DNA from 4 places in the Kosakonia sacchari SP1 genome. Region 3 is predicted to be linked to each of the others. Evidence: predicted binding sites of a transcription regulator. Region 3 holds the regulator's gene; each other region holds the start of a gene.

Evidence for each region. The regulator PhoB, encoded in region 3, activates phosphate uptake and scavenging genes when phosphate is short. The targets are predictions, from matches to a motif close to CTGTCATAAAACTGNCNNAT.
Region 1: the regulator PhoB is predicted to act here: its motif matches at 1,744-1,763, upstream of pstS (phosphate ABC transporter substrate-binding protein PstS).
Region 2: the regulator PhoB is predicted to act here: its motif matches at 1,937-1,956, upstream of kdgR (DNA-binding transcriptional regulator KdgR).
Region 4: the regulator PhoB is predicted to act here: its motif matches at 2,334-2,353, upstream of glpT (glycerol-3-phosphate transporter).

What each region holds. Positions count from the first base shown of each region.
Region 1 is NZ_CP007215.2:719,638-723,854, forward strand. It holds gene C813_RS26475 (MFS transporter) at 1-1,388, shown strand, start outside; gene pstS (phosphate ABC transporter substrate-binding protein PstS) at 1,840-2,871, shown strand; gene C813_RS26485 (two-partner secretion domain-containing protein) at 3,553-4,217, shown strand, end outside.
Region 2 is NZ_CP007215.2:1,991,293-1,995,509, forward strand. It holds gene htpX (protease HtpX) at 1-308, shown strand, start outside; gene C813_RS32475 (MFS transporter) at 497-1,870, opposite strand; gene kdgR (DNA-binding transcriptional regulator KdgR) at 2,048-2,839, shown strand; gene C813_RS32485 (YobH family protein) at 2,891-3,130, opposite strand; gene mgrB (PhoP/PhoQ regulator MgrB) at 3,292-3,435, shown strand; gene C813_RS32495 (YebO family protein) at 3,510-3,797, shown strand; gene C813_RS32500 (MBL fold metallo-hydrolase) at 3,816-4,217, shown strand, end outside.
Region 3 is NZ_CP007215.2:3,784,318-3,788,534, reverse strand. It holds gene sbcC (exonuclease subunit SbcC) at 1-353, opposite strand, end outside; gene sbcD (exonuclease subunit SbcD) at 350-1,552, opposite strand; gene phoB (phosphate response regulator transcription factor PhoB) at 1,751-2,440, shown strand; gene phoR (phosphate regulon sensor histidine kinase PhoR) at 2,462-3,760, shown strand; gene brnQ (branched-chain amino acid transporter carrier protein BrnQ) at 4,166-4,217, shown strand, end outside.
Region 4 is NZ_CP007215.2:1,563,631-1,567,847, reverse strand. It holds gene glpQ (glycerophosphodiester phosphodiesterase) at 1-844, opposite strand, end outside; gene glpT (glycerol-3-phosphate transporter) at 857-2,209, opposite strand; gene glpA (anaerobic glycerol-3-phosphate dehydrogenase subunit A) at 2,483-4,105, shown strand; gene glpB (glycerol-3-phosphate dehydrogenase subunit GlpB) at 4,095-4,217, shown strand, end outside.

The DNA.
Region 1 (4,217 bases), 1.8 Mb from region 3:
GGATTGTTGATGCTATCGTGAGCCTGTTTATGGGCAGTTTTACCGATCATTTTTATAAAAATTTTCTAGGCAAGAAATTTGGCCGGCGTCGTTTCTTTTTACTTATCGGCGCTCCGCTGATGCTGGTTTATATTCTGTTATGGCTGAATGGCATGAATTTTTGGTTTTATCTTGCCGTTTACCTGGCGTTTGAAATTATTGCTGCCATGGTCTTAATCCCGTGGGAAACATTGCCATCGGAAATGACCAAAGATTTTAACGATCGCACCAAGCTTTCTACTTGCCGCATGTTTCTTTCGGCTTCCGGTACGTTTCTCGCGACCTTTATCCCCGGTGTGTTAATTGGCTGGCTGGGTGAAAAAAATGCCGATGCGTATTTGATTAACGGCGTTGTTTTTGCTGTGTTGTTTATGGTCTGCGTATTTATTTCCTGGAAAGTAAGCTGGGAGCGAGAAATCACACCAGAAATGATGCAGGAGATGGAGAAAAAACGTCAAACTGGCAATGCGGCGCAAACACTTACCGGCGTGATTAAGTTATTTAAAGATTATGCCTCGACACTGAAAATTCGTGCATTCCGCAAGCATCTGGCTATTTATCTTTTCTCTTTCACGGCGAAAGATATTTATAACACGGTGTTTGTTTTTTTCTGTGTTTATTGCTTGCATGTCTCATCTTCGCTGGCGGGAACCTTGCTGTCGATGAGCATCGTCGGGCTGCCGGTAACGCTCGTCGCGGGCTTCGCCATTATCAAATATGGCCCGTCCCGGCTTTATGTTTTTGCCTACAGCATGATGCTGCTGTGCCTGGGCGGTTTCTTTCTGGTGTACCAATTCCCCACGGAAAACAAAGTGGTGCTGCTGGTGATCCTTGCCGGGTTCTACCAGGTTGGGCGCTGCGTTCTGGAATTTACGCCGTGGAACGTGTTCCCGTTTATTCCGGACATTGACGAAATGATTACGCGCCAGCGCCGCGAAGGACTATTTGCTGCCGTGATGACGTTTTCACGTAAAACTACGGTAGCCATTGCGACCTTTGCCGTGGGTTTGCTATTGCAGAGCGGTGGTTTTGTTAAAGGCAGCCTGCAACAGCCTCAGGAAGCGATCACCACCATTGTGATGTTGTTGTTTATTGGCACCGCCGGGCTTTTGCTGGTGGCAATGTGGCAAGCCCTGACTTTCCATCTGAATAAGCGCACACACCGTATTTTTGTCGATGAACTTGACCGCCTGAAAGCCAACGGAAATAAACAGAGTGTGACACCTGAAGCGCGTAAAGTTGTCGAAGACTTGACAGGTCATCGTTACGACACGCTTTGGTCTGATGCCACGGTAGACGATGCAGTAATATCAACTGCCGGATTAAGTAAAAGTTATATGCCGAAATAGGTTTAATTGCCTGGTATATATTGGGCTGATTTTTTTAAAAAAGGATCGGCTATTTTTAAAGGGCATTTATTGATGAATCAATATCATGTTGAGTCGGTGGATTATTCTCGGTGAGAGTAATTTTGCGGGCGGAAAAAATAACTTACATAATGTTGCACATCTGTCATATGAGTGCTGCGGTTTTCGTGTTTAATAGCTGCGGCTACTGTAACTCAGTACGCTCCTCCAGAGCGCGAGAGTTGCAAATTTTAACCGTTAGGTTAATTCATCTTTTTTAAGATTTGCTTAGACCTCCCGATTGCGATCCGGAGGTCTTTTTTTGCGTGTTGTGCCGCCTTGTTTTTATTTTTCGCGGTTGACACAAAATTGTCATAAATTCGCTCTATGCTGCCCTCGCTCTTAATATTATTCAAAAATTTAATCACTATTTCGATTCGGAGAGACTATGGCAATGCTTAATGCGTCAGTTCGCCTGATGGCTGCTGCTCTTGCACTTTCTACGACTACTGTTTTCGCTGCAACGAATGTGACGGGTGCTGGTGGTACTTTCCCGGCGCCTGTATATGCAAAATGGGCGGCTGAATACCAGAAACAGACGGGATCTCAGGTGAACTACCAGGGGATTGGTTCTTCTGGCGGCATCAAACAGATTATTGCGAAAACCGTGGACTTCGGCGCATCCGATGCCCCGATGAGTGATGATGATCTGGCGAAAAACGGCCTGTTTCAGTTTCCGACTGTCATTGGTGGTGTGGTGCTGGCGGTTAATATTCCTGGCGTAAAATCCGGCGAACTGACGCTGGACGGCAAAACGCTGGGCGATATTTATCTGGGCACCGTTAAAAAGTGGAATGACCCGGAAATCACCAAACTGAATCCGAAAGTCAAACTGCCGGACACGAATATTAACGTGGTGCGCCGCGCAGATGGCTCGGGCACTTCTTTTGTTTTCACCAGCTACTTATCTAAAGTGAATGCTGACTGGGCAAGCAAAGTGGGTAAAGGCTCAACGGTGAACTGGCCGGTTGGCTTAGGCGGTAAAGGCAACGATGGCGTTGCCGCGTTTGTACAGCGTCTGCCGGGCTCCATCGGCTATGTTGAATACGCCTATGCTAAACAGAACAACCTGACCTGGACAAAACTGTTTGACGCCGATGGCAAAGTGGTTGAGCCGTCACAGCAGAGCTTCAGCAATAGCGCCAAAGGGGCTGACTGGAGTAAATCTTTCGCTCAGGATCTGACTTTCCAGAAAGGCAAAGATGCATGGCCGATTTCGTCCACCACCTTTATCCTGGTGTATAAAAAACAGGATGACGCGGCGAAAGGCGCTGAAGTGCTGAAATTCTTCGACTGGTCTTACAAAAATGGCAGCACCATCGCCAGCGATCTGGATTACGCGCCGCTGCCGGATTCCGTTACCGCTCAGGTTCGCGCTGCATGGAAAGCCAACGTACAGGACGCTTCTGGTAAGCCGCTGTTCTAATCTCGCTATTTCTTAAAAACAAACCCGGTGCGCTACCGGGTTTTTTGTTATTAGCTCAAAGCTAATTGCCTACGCAACGTATTTTTATTTTATTAAGTTGAGTGGCGAATAATTATGTTTACCAGGTTAATAACATTGAGGCTTGTTATATTACTTTGATAGATAATTCTGCAACGATATTTTTATTGTCTTAATGCTTCTAAGTTATATTTTAAATGATGCACTTCGATTGTCTGTTTTTCACTCGCCAGACCAAATGAATCATCTGATTTTGAAGTATGGCATATTGTTCTATTTGTTAACCCCTGTTAGTTTTTAGCCCGGTCTTGATTTATTCCCCGCTCGCGGGATACTGCGATGTTCAATCCTGATGTTAATTCTTTCACAGGCTTTGTAAAAACCAGACGTCTCGCGAGGTGCCAGGTTTCATTTTTTATTCTGATTCGGTATGCCTGGTGAAGTTACCAATAAATTCATTCGAATAAAAAATCGATTCCAGGCTCAGGAAACAAGACTGAGAACGTTTTATTTCAAATTGGTTCTGAAGGTTAATTAAAGGGAAGCAAAAGCGTGATTAATTCGGAAAAGAAAGTCCAACGCCTTGTGAGAACTCAGCTGGCTCCGTTGACGGTTGCAATGATATTCGCATTACCTGCTGTTGCGCATTCCGCTGGTTTAAGTATGAAAAATGGCACGCTATATAATGCGAATGGCGTGCCGGTCGTGGATATTAGTAAACCTAACAGTAATGGCTTGTCACATAACGTCTGGGACAACCTCAACGTCGATAAAAATGGCGTTATTTTTAATAACAGCGGTTCAGCATCCGATACCGTATTAGGCGGCACCATCCAGGGTAACAGCAATCTGACATCCGGGTCAGCAAAAGTTATTCTCAACGAAGTCACCTCCAAAAATGCATCGACGATTAATGGCATGATGGAAGTGGCGGGTGATAAAGCTGCATTAATTATCGCCAACCCCAATGGCATTACGGTAAATGGTGGCGGTACGATTAATACTGATAAACTCACTCTGACCACCGGCACACCAGATATTCAGAATGACAAACTTGCAGGTTATTCCGTAAACGGCGGAACTATTACTATCAGTAAACTGGATAACGCCAGCCCTACTGAAATTTTGTCGCGCAACGTAGTGCTCAGCGGAAAAGTAACCGCAGATGAACTGAATATTGTTGCGGGTAATAACTACGTTAATACTGCCGGTCAGGTGACCGGAACGGTCACGGCGTCAGGCTCGCGTAACAGCTATAGCGTTGACGTTGCACAAGTTGGCGGCATGTACGCGAATAAAATTAATCTTATTAGTACCGAAAGCGGCGT
Region 2 (4,217 bases), 1.8 Mb from region 3:
CGCTGATCTACTTCGCTGTTGCAACTGTGCTGGAGCTGGTGTTTGGTATTCTGGCGAGCATTATCACCATGTGGTTCTCGCGTTATCGCGAATTCCATGCCGATGCCGGATCGGCAAAATTGGTGGGGCGTGAGAAGATGATTGCTGCGCTCCAGCGTTTGAAAACCAGCTATGAACCACAGGAAGCAAGCAGCATGATGGCTTTCTGTATCAATGGTAAGTCAAAATCGCTGAGTGAACTGTTCATGACTCACCCGCCGCTGGATAAACGTATTGAAGCATTGCGTTCTGGTGAATATCTGAAATAACAGCTCATCTGGAATCAAAAAACGCGTCGAATGACGCGTTTTTTATTGCCAATTGAAAACCACGTTCGGTGGACGCGGTAAGCAACAGGTTTTGGTGTTGCCTATTGCCTCGGGATTTAAAACTACAGAACGGGCAGGGCATTAATTTTTGCGACGGTATTTAATTACTTGCTAGACAAGCAATTTTTTTACTCACTGGCGCGCGGCTGTGTGATCCGTAAGCTGCTGATTACAGCGGCAACTGTGGCGAGCGTTCCCGCCAGTAGCAACGAGATATGCGTTCCATTCGTTTCGAAGAGATTAAACATCAACGCTACCAGCGCAGCACCGGAGCTTTGTCCCAGCAGACGCGCGGTACCCAGCATGCCACTGGCACCGCCGCTGCGCTGGCGTGGTGCGGCGGTGATAATCGTGTGGTTGTTGGGTGACTGAAACAGGCCGAAACCCGCACCGCATAATGCCATTCGCCAGATGATATCGATATCTGCCGGTGCAGAGGGAAGCAGCGCTAGCGCAAATAACCCGCCCGCCATCATGACCATTCCCAACCCACCCAGAAGCCCGGCATGAACACGCTCAATCAGATAGCCTGCCAGCGGAGCCATTACCATTGTCGCCAGCGGCCAGGGCGTTAACAGCAAACCCGTTTCCACTTCACTGCGCCCAAGCACCGTCTGCAAAAAGAAGGGCAGGGAAACCAGTGCCAACATCTGCGCACAAAATGAACACACAGAGGTACCAATCGACAGAGAGAAAAGCGGGATCCGCAGTAAATCTACAGGTAATAAAGGCACGGGTAATTTCAACTGCCGGTGAACAAAATGCGAGCCGATGAACAACAATGCGACCAATTCCACCAACACTAACGTTGTGGATTGCCCCTGAGCGAAGCTGCTAAGGGCCGTGATTAGCAGACCAAATGTCAGTGCATTCATCACCGCGCTGGGCAGGTCGAATTTGGGTTTTGCACTGCGTGTCGCATTGGGCGGCAAAAATTTTATTGCCAACAGCAAGGCGAGAATACCCAGAGGCACATTGATCAGGAATAACCATTGCCACGAAGCAACAGAAAGAATGGCCGCTGCAATGGTCGGTCCTGCTGCGGACGAGACGGCGACAACAAATGAGTTAATGCCCATGCCGCGCCCCAGGCTTCGATGGGGATAAATCAGCCGAATGAGTGCAGTATTAACGCTCATCAGCGCTGCACCGCCAAAGCCCTGCGCGACACGCGCCAACGTTAAGGTCAATAACGAGTCGGAAAGCGCGCAAAGTAACGAGGTAAGTGTAAAAAGCACCAGGCCGTATTGATAAACCCGGCGATAACCAAACATATCGCCAAGGAATGAAAGGGTCAGTAGTGAAACGACGATTGCAATTTGATAGGCATTAACAATCCAGATTGAACTGGCAGCGGAAGCATCCAGATCCCTTGCTATGGTCGGTAGAGCAACGTTAGCAATTGCGCCGTCCAGCACGGCCATGGCGATGCCAATGATAATTGTCAGAATTGCGCCGTAACGCTGCGGAATGGGCAGGCCATCAAGGGAAGATTTATCCATGGAAATTTCAGGGCTAATGTCACAAAGTTATTTGTATAATGATTCTATCATTGGCATTCCGGTTTTATGTCGCAGATTTGTAACGAAGTTGACAAACGCGCATTGCGGTGACCGGATGACGAATTTATAATAAAAACCGATTCTGAATTTTATAAAACACAGGCGATGAGGTGATTAATGGCAATCGCAGATTTGGACAAGCAGCCAGATTCTGTCTCTTCTGTATTGAAGGTATTTGGCATTCTGCAGGCGCTCGGAGAAGAGCGTGAAATCGGCATCACCGAGCTTTCGCAGCGTGTGATGATGTCGAAAAGCACCGTTTATCGCTTTTTGCAAACCATGAAATCACTAGGTTATGTCGCGCAGGAAGGGGAGTCTGAAAAATATTCCCTGACGCTGAAGCTTTTTGAGCTTGGCGCGCGTGCATTGCAAAACGTTGATTTGATCCGCAGCGCGGATATCCAAATGCGTGAGCTTTCTCGTCTGACGAAAGAGACCATCCACCTGGGTGCGCTGGATGAAGACAGTATTGTCTACATCCATAAAATTGATTCCATGTACAATCTGCGCATGTATTCGCGTATTGGTCGCCGTAACCCGCTGTACAGTACCGCAATTGGTAAAGTCCTGTTGGCCTGGCGCGATCGTGAAGAAGTGAAGCAGATTCTTGAAGGTGTTGAGTATAAGCGCAGCACTGAGCGTACTATCACCAGTACCGAAGATCTGTTGCCGATGCTGGATATTGTGCGTCAGCAGGGTTATGGCGAAGACAACGAAGAGCAGGAAGAGGGCTTGCGCTGTATTGGCGTACCGGTGTTTGACCGTTTCGGTGTTGTGATCGCAGGTTTAAGTATTTCGTTCCCGACATTGCGCTTTTCAGAAGAACGTCTGCATGAGTACGTTGAAATGTTGCACAATGCCGCGCGGAAAATTTCCGAACAGATGGGTTATAACGACTATCCGTTCTGAATGAAGACAAAAAAAGTCGCCTGAAAAGGCGGCTTTTTCTTGTGCAAACGGTTAGCCATGATCGACTACGGTATCGCTTTTACGCAACAGCGGGCAGTTTGCCAGACCAAAAAAACCATTACTGGAATGCACATATTGTGCGGTGCTGGTGCCTCGTGCAGTAGCATATTTACATTTCAAACCCAGCCCAGCCGCGTTTTCCGTACTGTTAATCAGTACCCCGTAACCGCTCAGCAAGAGCCCAATCCACAGCAGCGCCAGAATGATAACGCTTCGTATGAGTGTACGCATATTTGCTCCTTGCACATCGGTAGACTGTATCATAAGGCTACGGTATTTACCTGGTGAAACAAGTCCAGCATTCCTAAAAATACCGAAAGGAGATACAGTTAGTCGCGGTTTAAGGAAGCCATGATAACCTGGTTACACCTTGCAACGTATCGGAGAGTGGAGTGAGAAAATATAGATGGCTGATTCTGGCTGCCGTATTGGTGGTCTGCCTGCTGCTCTGGACTCAAATGCTTAACGTAATGTGTGATCAAGATGTACAATTCTTCAGCGGCATCTGCGTCATCAATAAATTCATCCCCTGGTAATGGCATTTTTTCAGTGAGAGATTTCCTTCCTTGACGTCAGTGGTAGAATGCCGCGTCTATATAGAGGTGGTGAAATGAACGAAGTATTAAATTCAGGCGCGATCAACCTTGCGTCTATAGTCCTTTCTTTGGTGGTTCTGCTCGTCGGTCTGGTTTTGTGGTTCTTTATCAATCGCGCCAGTTCACGCACGAATGAACAAATCGAGTTACTCGAAGCTCTGCTGGATCAGCAAAAACGACAAAATGCTTTGCTGCGTCGCTTGTGCGAGTCAAATGAACCTGAAAAGGACGAAGCGGTTGAGCCAGTAAAAGTGAAAGAAAAAGGCGATGATGATTTCATTCGCCTGGTCGCCGAGCGCTAGTTTGCCTGGGAGTGCGAGATGGTGTGGAAAAACCCCTGGTATGATTCTGCAATCTCGCACCACACGCCGGAAGGTTTTAACAACTCGGCATCTGCCGCCCATCAACTTGGAGATGTTAAGCGCTGGCGAAAAGAGCGCAAAGCCGCCGGGCTTCCCAGACCACCCTCCGGCGGTTACTCAGCATTTATCGAACAGTGGTGGCAAAAAGCCGATATTGTTGGTGAGGACGATGGCCTCTGGTGGTTAGGCCATGCCTGTATGCTCTTGCGCCTGCAGGGCCAATATCTACTCACAGATCCCGTCTTTTCTCGTCGTGCTTCGCCTGTAAGTTTTGCTGGTCCACAACGTCGGACACCGCCAGCGCTCACGATTGCCGACATTTCGCAGCTTGACGCGATTCTTATTTCTCACAACCACTAC
Region 3 (4,217 bases):
GCCGCCAGCTCAACGCGCGGGGCTTGCAAGTTTCCATCCGGCAGCCCGCGGGCGCGGCTCTGGCTCCAGAACGCGCGGTAGGCGACGCCTTTCACTTCAAACTCCACTTCGGCAAGGCAGTCAGCTGTATCGCGGGTCATTAAATCGTTTTGCGATTGTGAAAGGGTGCTAAGGCGCGGTGTTTCGTGGTACAGCGCCAGGCAGATGGCGTCGAGCAGCGTGGTTTTCCCCGCACCGGTCGCGCCGGTAATGGCGAACAGACCGTTGCTTGCGAACGGCTCTTCGGTGAAGTCTATTTTCCACTCGCCTTTAAGCGAGTTCAGGTTTTTTAGCCGCAGGCTCAGGATTTTCATGCCTCATTCTCCTCATCCAGCGCCTGGCGCGCTTCGCTAAACAGCGTGTGTAACCGCGCATTTTGTGTGTCGTCGAGTTCTGCCAGCGCAAGGCGGCGGGCGAAGACCTCTTCGACTTTTAATTCGTTTAAGGTTTCGCGTAACTCGCCGGAAAGAATTCGTTCGCGCTGTTCGCGGCTGCGGCGCACCAGCAGCACTTCGACTGGCAAATCTTCTGTCACCTGCTGGATTTTGCGCTGCATATCCGCCAGATATTCATGACTTTCGATTTCAATATCCAGCCATACGGGGGGCTCTGCGGGGGCATTGCGCCACTGTTCTAACTGACGGCAGATTTCAACAAAATCGCCTTTGATCACCGCTAACGGTTGGGTTGCCGGCACCGCCAGCGCCGTGACATCGGCGAGCTTACCTTCGGCGAATGTCACCAGATTGACGCTTTTGTTTTTCCCGGTTTCATCAAAACTCAACGCAATGGGCGAGCCGCAGTAGCGGATATGCTCCTGGCCGCCAATCTTCTGCGCCCGATGAATGTGGCCGAGCGCGAGGTAATCCACCGGCGGAAAATTTTGTGCAGGGAAGGCGTCTAACGTGCCGATATAAATATCACGTACCGCGTCACTTTTACTGGCACCCACCGTGGTTAAATGGCCGCTGGCGATAATCGGCAGTGGTTTGTCACCGCGCAGTTCACAGGCTTTAGTAAATTGCTGTTGATAGTAATCGGTGATCGCCGCCAGCAAATGTTGATGTTTTTGTTGTCCGGAAAGCCCTGCCTGGCTAACGGTAATGTCGCGCGGGCGTAAAAATGGCACCGGACAAAATACCGCACCGGGTTCGCCATCGCGGCGCTCTAGCAGGAACGGCTGGGCGCCTGCACTGGCTACCACGGTGGTTTTCAGGTAGGCGAGGATCTCTTTTGATTCGTTTAGTGTGGCCACGGAATCGTGGTTTCCCGCCAGCACGATAAGCTGGCAGCCCGTTTGCTGGAGTTTGACCACAAAGCGGTTATAAAGCTCGCGGGCATAGCTGGGCGGGGAACCAGTGTCGAAAATATCGCCTGCGACAATAATGGCATCCACCTGATGCGTTTCGGCGGCGGCGAGCAGCCAGTCGAGAAAAGCGTCATGTTCGGCGGCGCGGTTTTTACTGTAGAAGTTTTGACCCAGATGCCAGTCTGAAGTGTGAATGATGCGCATAGCGGTTCCGTGGCGAAAAAGCGTAAAGCAGATTATAAACATTAAGCAGATGAGGGACATAACCGAACGCAAATTTGCGCTGTCACACAGCCACCGCGCGGGTCATATAGCGGTCATCTTATTCATAAATCTGTCATAAAACTGACGCATAATGGCGCCGCTACCTATACTGACGACTTAATTAAAACAGGGCGAATTATGGCGAGACGAATTCTGGTCGTAGAAGATGAAGCACCGATCCGTGAAATGGTGTGCTTCGTGCTCGAGCAAAATGGTTTTCAACCGGTGGAAGCTGAAGATTATGACAGCGCGGTGAACCAACTTAACGAACCCTGGCCCGACCTGGTTTTACTGGACTGGATGCTGCCTGGCGGTTCTGGCATTCAGTTTATTAAACATCTTAAACGCGAAGCGATGACCCGTGATATTCCGGTGATGATGCTGACCGCGCGCGGGGAGGAAGAGGATCGCGTTCGCGGTCTGGAAACGGGGGCGGACGATTACATTACCAAGCCATTTTCACCGAAAGAGCTGGTCGCGCGCATTAAAGCCGTGATGCGCCGTATTTCACCGATGGCGGTGGAAGAGGTGATTGAAATGCAGGGGCTGAGCCTCGATCCTTCCTCACATCGCGTAATGACCGGTGAGAATCCGCTGGATATGGGACCGACAGAGTTTAAACTCTTACATTTCTTTATGACGCACCCCGAACGTGTTTATAGCCGCGAACAACTGCTGAACCACGTATGGGGAACCAATGTTTACGTTGAAGACAGAACCGTGGACGTGCATATTCGCCGTCTGCGCAAAGCGCTGGAACACAGCGGCCACGATCGTATGGTGCAAACAGTGCGCGGCACGGGATATCGTTTTTCGACCCGTTTCTGAAATTTGACAGGAGTGTGACGCGTGCTGGAACGGCTGTCATGGAAAAGGCTGGTGCTGGAGCTCCTCCTTTGTTGTATCCCCGCCTTTATTCTCGGCGCGATTTTCGGTTACCTGCCCTGGTTTTTGTTCGCCGCGGTAACCGGGTTGCTGATCTGGCATTTCTGGAATTTACTGCGCCTTTCCTGGTGGTTGTGGGTCGATAAAAGCATGACGCCGCCGCCGGGCACGGGAAGCTGGGAGCCGCTACTTTACGGGCTACACCAGATGCAGATGCGTAACAAAAAGCGCCGCCGCGAACTGGGAAATTTGATCAAACGCTTTCGCAGCGGTGCGGAATCGCTGCCGGATGCGGTGATCCTCACCACCGAAGAGGGGGCGATTTTCTGGTGTAACGGTCTTGCACAGCAGATGCTGGGGCTGCGCTGGCCGGACGACAACGGCCAGAATATCCTTAACTTGCTGCGCTACCCAGAATTTACGAAATACATCAGGAATCAGGAGTTTGGCCGACCTCTGCATCTGGTGCTCAATAATGGGCGGCATCTTGAGATCCGCGTCATGCCCTACAGCGAGCAACAACTGCTAATGGTGGCGCGTGATGTGACGCAAATGCACCAGCTGGAAGGTGCGCGGCGTAACTTTTTTGCCAACGTTAGTCATGAACTGCGCACGCCGTTAACGGTTTTGCAGGGCTACCTGGAAATGATGCAGGAGCAAACACTGGAAGGGGCGCCGCGCGAAAAAGCGCTGCACACTATGCGTGAACAAACGTCGCGGATGGAAGGGTTGGTCCGCCAGTTACTCACGCTGTCGAAAATTGAAGCTGCGCCGACGCTACCGCCTAACGAAACCATTGATGTGCCGATGATGTTGCGGGTTGTCGAACGGGAAGCGCAAACCCTCAGTCAACAAAAGCACACTTTCAGTTTTGAAGTGGATAACGCGCTCAAAGTGCTTGGTAATGAGGAGCAACTGCGTAGCGCAATCTCGAATCTGGTCTATAACGCCGTCAACCACACGCCTGCAGGCACGCACGTTATTGTGCGCTGGCAGCATGTACCGCAGGGCGCGGAATTTAGCGTGGAAGATAACGGACCGGGCATTGCCGCAGAACATATTCCGCGCCTGACCGAACGTTTCTACCGGGTGGATAAAGCCCGCTCGCGGCAAACCGGCGGCAGCGGTCTTGGGTTAGCGATTGTCAAACACGCGGTGAATCACCACGAAAGCCGCCTTGATATCGTCAGCGAACCGGGCAAGCGTACCCGCTTTAGCTTTGTCCTGCCGGAACGTCTGGTTGCCAAAAAAGCCGCTTCCTGAAGGCTCTGTCAGCATATCTTTCCAGCGGCCTGCGAAAACAGGCCGCTTTCCCGCACCGTCTACCACAGCTGAAACGTATTTTGTACGTCTGCTGCTTTTTTGTTCGCATGATCAGCCATGTGTTTTTCTTATAAATGGAGTATTTGACTGCTTGTTTTTTGCAATGCAGCATAACCATCTGGTTTTGCGATCCCACCTTGCCTTTAAACGTTATAAGCGTTTAAATTGCGCCCGTACATTGTCAGACCGACTGTGTTTACGTGGTAAATCGAAAAACTATTCTTCGCCACGTTGTACATAAAGCATTTCCCGCTGATTTTTCACGCAATTGGCGTTTTATTGTTCGGTCGGGAAAGGCCAATAATTCATCACTTTACGACACCACATCCACAGGCAGTAAAACTTATGACCCATCACTTAAAACCACGAGACATTGTTGCTCTGGGCTTTATGACCT
Region 4 (4,217 bases), 2.2 Mb from region 3:
CTACCAGCATGTGATAGTCCGGCCCGATGCCGTCGGCATACTGCGCGATTTGCTTCATCGCGCCGGGTTTGAACATCCAGTCGTAACTGTAATTCACCCATTTGCCGTCCGGCTGCTGCTCCTGCGTTTCATTCCATTTGGTATAGGCAATCAGCTGCACCAGCCTGAGATCCATCCCCATCTTCGGTTCCAGCTCATTCTTAATGCGTTTGAGCTCATTGACGTCAAAACATTGCAGATACACATTGTCCTGCTTGCTGGTGTAACCGTACTTTTTCAGCACTTCCAGCGTCTTTGCGGCAATGTCTTTCCCTTCCTGATGGTGGAACCAGGGCGCTTTGATCTCCGGATAAATACCGATGTTTTTGCCAGTGGAGTGGTTCAACCCCTGCACAAACTCGATCTCCTCTTCAAACGTGTGAATGCGGAAATCGGATTTACCCATCGGGAAACGGCCCGGATAGACCTGCACTTTCTTGCCCTTTTCGAGCTCGAACCCTTCGGTAAACTTCAGCGAGCGGATCTCGTCGAGCGTAAAGTCGATGGCATAGTAGCGCCCGTCTTTACGCGCGCGCTGCGGGAAGCGCTCCGCGACATCCGTTACGCGGTCGAGATAGTGATCATGCAGAACGACCAGTTGGTCGTCTTTGGTCATCACCAGATCTTGTTCAAGGAAATCCGCGCCCTGTGCATAGGCCATCGCTTTCGCCGGTAAGGTATGTTCCGGCAAATAACCGCTGGCGCCACGATGGGCGATAACGATTTTATCGGTGGCCAGCGCCTGGCTGGTTAACGCGCCTGCCAGCAGCAGGCTTGAGGTCATACGGGTGAAAGTGGTTTTCATCAGTGCTCCCTGTTAGCTGCGACGCGCCAGCACGTCGGCATGGTGACGTTTCTCGCCAATCATCACGATAACCAGCAGTAACACCGCCAGAATGCTGCCGCCAATCATCACCATAAAGCCACCATCCCAGCCGAAGAAATCAACGGTATAACCGACAATGGCGCTGGCGGCGACAGAACCACCAAGATAGCCAAACAAGCCGGTAAAGCCCGCCGCCGTACCCGCCGCTTTTTTCGGTGCCAGCTCCAGCGCATGCAGACCAATCAACATCACCGGGCCATAAATCAGGAAGCCGATGACAATCATACAGACCATATCCACGCTCGGGTTACCCGCCGGGTTCAGCCAGTAAACGATAGTCGCAATGGTCACCAGTGTCATAAAGAACACGCCCGTTGCGCCGCGGTTGCCGCGAAAGACTTTATCCGACATCCAGCCGCACAGCAGCGTGCCCGGAATGCCCGCATATTCATAGAAGAAATAGGCCCACGAGGATTTATCCAGCGCGAAGTGTTTCACCTCTTTCAGGTAGGTCGGCGACCAGTCGAGAATGCCGTAGCGCAGCAGGTAAACAAAAACGTTCGCTACCGCGATATACCACAGCAGTTTGTTCGGCAGGATGTACTGCATAAAAATCTGCTTTGCGGACAACTCTTCTTCGTGTTTGTCACTGTAATCATCCGGGTAGTCGTTTTTGTACTCTTCAATCGGCGGTAAACCGCAGGATTGAGGCGTATCGCGCATCAGTGCGAAGGCAAGAATCGCCACCAGAATCGCGCCAAACGCGGGCATATACAACGCCGCGTGCCAGTCGTTAAACCACGCCATCCCCAACAGGAACAGCAGCGGAGGGATGCCACCACCAACGTTATGCGCGCAGTTCCATACTGACACAATGCCGCCGCGTTCTTTTTGCGACCACCAGTGCACCATGGTGCGCCCACACGGCGGCCAGCCCATCCCCTGGAACCAGCCACACAGGAACAGCAGCACAAACATGATCATGATGCTTGAGGTTGCCCACGGCACGAAACCCATGACCAACATCACCGCCGCCGCCAGAATTAACCCGGCGGGCAGGAAAACGCGCGGATTCGAGCGATCAGACACCGAACCCATAATAAATTTAGAAAAGCCGTAGGCAATGGAGATACCGGACAGCGCAAACCCCAGATCGCCACGGGAAAAGCCCTGTTCGACTAAATACGGCATTGCCAGCGCAAAGTTCTTACGCACCAGATAGTAGGCGGCATAACCGAAGAAGATCCCGAGGAAAATCTGCCAGCGCAACCGCCGGTACAACGGATCGATTTGCGCATCGGGCAGACGCGATTGATGGGGGGCAGGTCTAAAAATACTCAACATAGCGGCCTCCGTGGCGCGGTAAGACTCATATCTTTCATTAATGAGTGAAAACGAACATAACCAGAGTTATTCGCGGCGGATTGTAGTGAAAGTTTTAACCAGAGAGAATGAGTTGTCGCAGATATTGTTACAGAAATATGACAAACATCTAACTTCACGCATGAAAGCGCGTTTCACTTTCGTTTTTTGCTCGAATATGCGCGATATCAAACAAACCACAATCATAGTATGGCTAAATGATTGCTAAGGAACGTCGACCAGAAGGACGCGAACATGCGCAACTCCAGTGACTACGATGTGATTATTATCGGCGGCGGTGCGACCGGCGCAGGTATTGCTCGCGACTGCGCCCTGCGCGGCTTGCGCGTGGTGCTGCTTGAACGCCACGATATCGCCACCGGCGCGACCGGCCGTAACCACGGCTTGCTACACAGCGGAGCGCGTTACGCGGTGACCGATAACGAATCAGCGCGTGAATGTATTGCCGAAAACCAGATCCTCAAACGCATCGCCCGCCACTGTATCGAACCAACAGACGGCCTGTTTATTACCCTGCCGGAAGATGACCTGGTGTATCAAAGCCAGTTTATTGACGCCTGTCTGCAAGCGGGGATCCCGGCGCAGGTTATATCACCGCAGGAAGCGTTGCGCATGGAGCCCAGCGTCAACCCGGCGCTAGTCGGCGCGGTGCGTGTGCCGGACGGCACGGTGGACCCTTTCCGCCTCACCGCCAGCAATATGCTGGACGCGCGCGAGCACGGCGCCAAAGTCCTCACCGGGCACGAAGTGTGCGGGCTAATCCGCCATGGCGACACGGTGAGCGGTGTGCGCCTTTATCACCCTGCCAGTGGTGAAACCCAGGAACTCCACGCGCCAGTGGTGGTGAATGCCGCCGGGATCTGGGGGCAGCGCATTGCCGAATATGCCGACCTGTCGATCCGCATGTTCCCGGCGAAAGGTGCGTTGCTGATCCTCGATCATCGCATTAATCAGCACGTTATCAACCGCTGCCGCAAACCCGCCGATGCCGATATTCTGGTGCCAGGCGACACGATTTCCCTGATTGGCACCACCTCGACGCATATTGATTACGCCGATATCGATAACCTGCGCGTCACGCCTGACGAAGTGGATATTCTGCTGCGTGAAGGGGAAAAACTGGCGCCGGTGATGGCGAAAACGCGCATCCTGCGTGCTTACGCCGGTGTGCGACCACTGGTCGCCAGCGATAATGACCCGAGTGGACGCAATGTTAGCCGGGGAATTGTGTTGCTGGACCACGCGCAGCGAGACGGGTTGGAAGGCTTTATCACTATAACTGGCGGCAAGCTGATGACTTATCGGTTAATGGCCGAATGGGCAACGGATGCCGTGTGTCGCAAGCTCAATCATCATGCTCCCTGTACCACCGCTACCGCGCCGCTGCCTGGCTCCCGCGAGCCGACTGAACAGGCGCTCAAAAAAATCATCTCTCTGCCGACGCCACTACGCGGTTCGGCGGTCTATCGCCACGGTGATCGCACGCCAGCCTGGCTTGGTAGCGACAGACATAACCGCAGTCTGGTTTGCGAATGTGAAGCCGTCACTGCCGGAGAAGTGCAGTACGCGGTCGAAAACCTCAATGTCCATTCGCTCCTTGATTTACGCCGCCGCACACGCGTCGGAATGGGCACTTGCCAGGGTGAACTTTGCGCCTGCCGTGCAGCCGGATTGCTTAACCGTCTGCATGTCACGACTGAAAGTGAATCTCTGCACCAACTGGCCGATTTTCTTAATGAGCGCTGGAAAGGCGTTAAACCCGTCGCCTGGGGCGATGCGCTACGGGAAAGTGAATTCACACGCTGGGTTTATCAGGGATTGTGTGGTCTGGAAAAGGAGGCGGAAGATGAGATTTGATACGGTTATTATCGGGGGCGGGCTGGCCGGTTTGGTGTGCGGGATACGTCTTGTGCAGAGCGGCCAGCGCTGCGCGATTGTCAGCCGTGGGCAGAGTGCTCTGAGCTTCTCC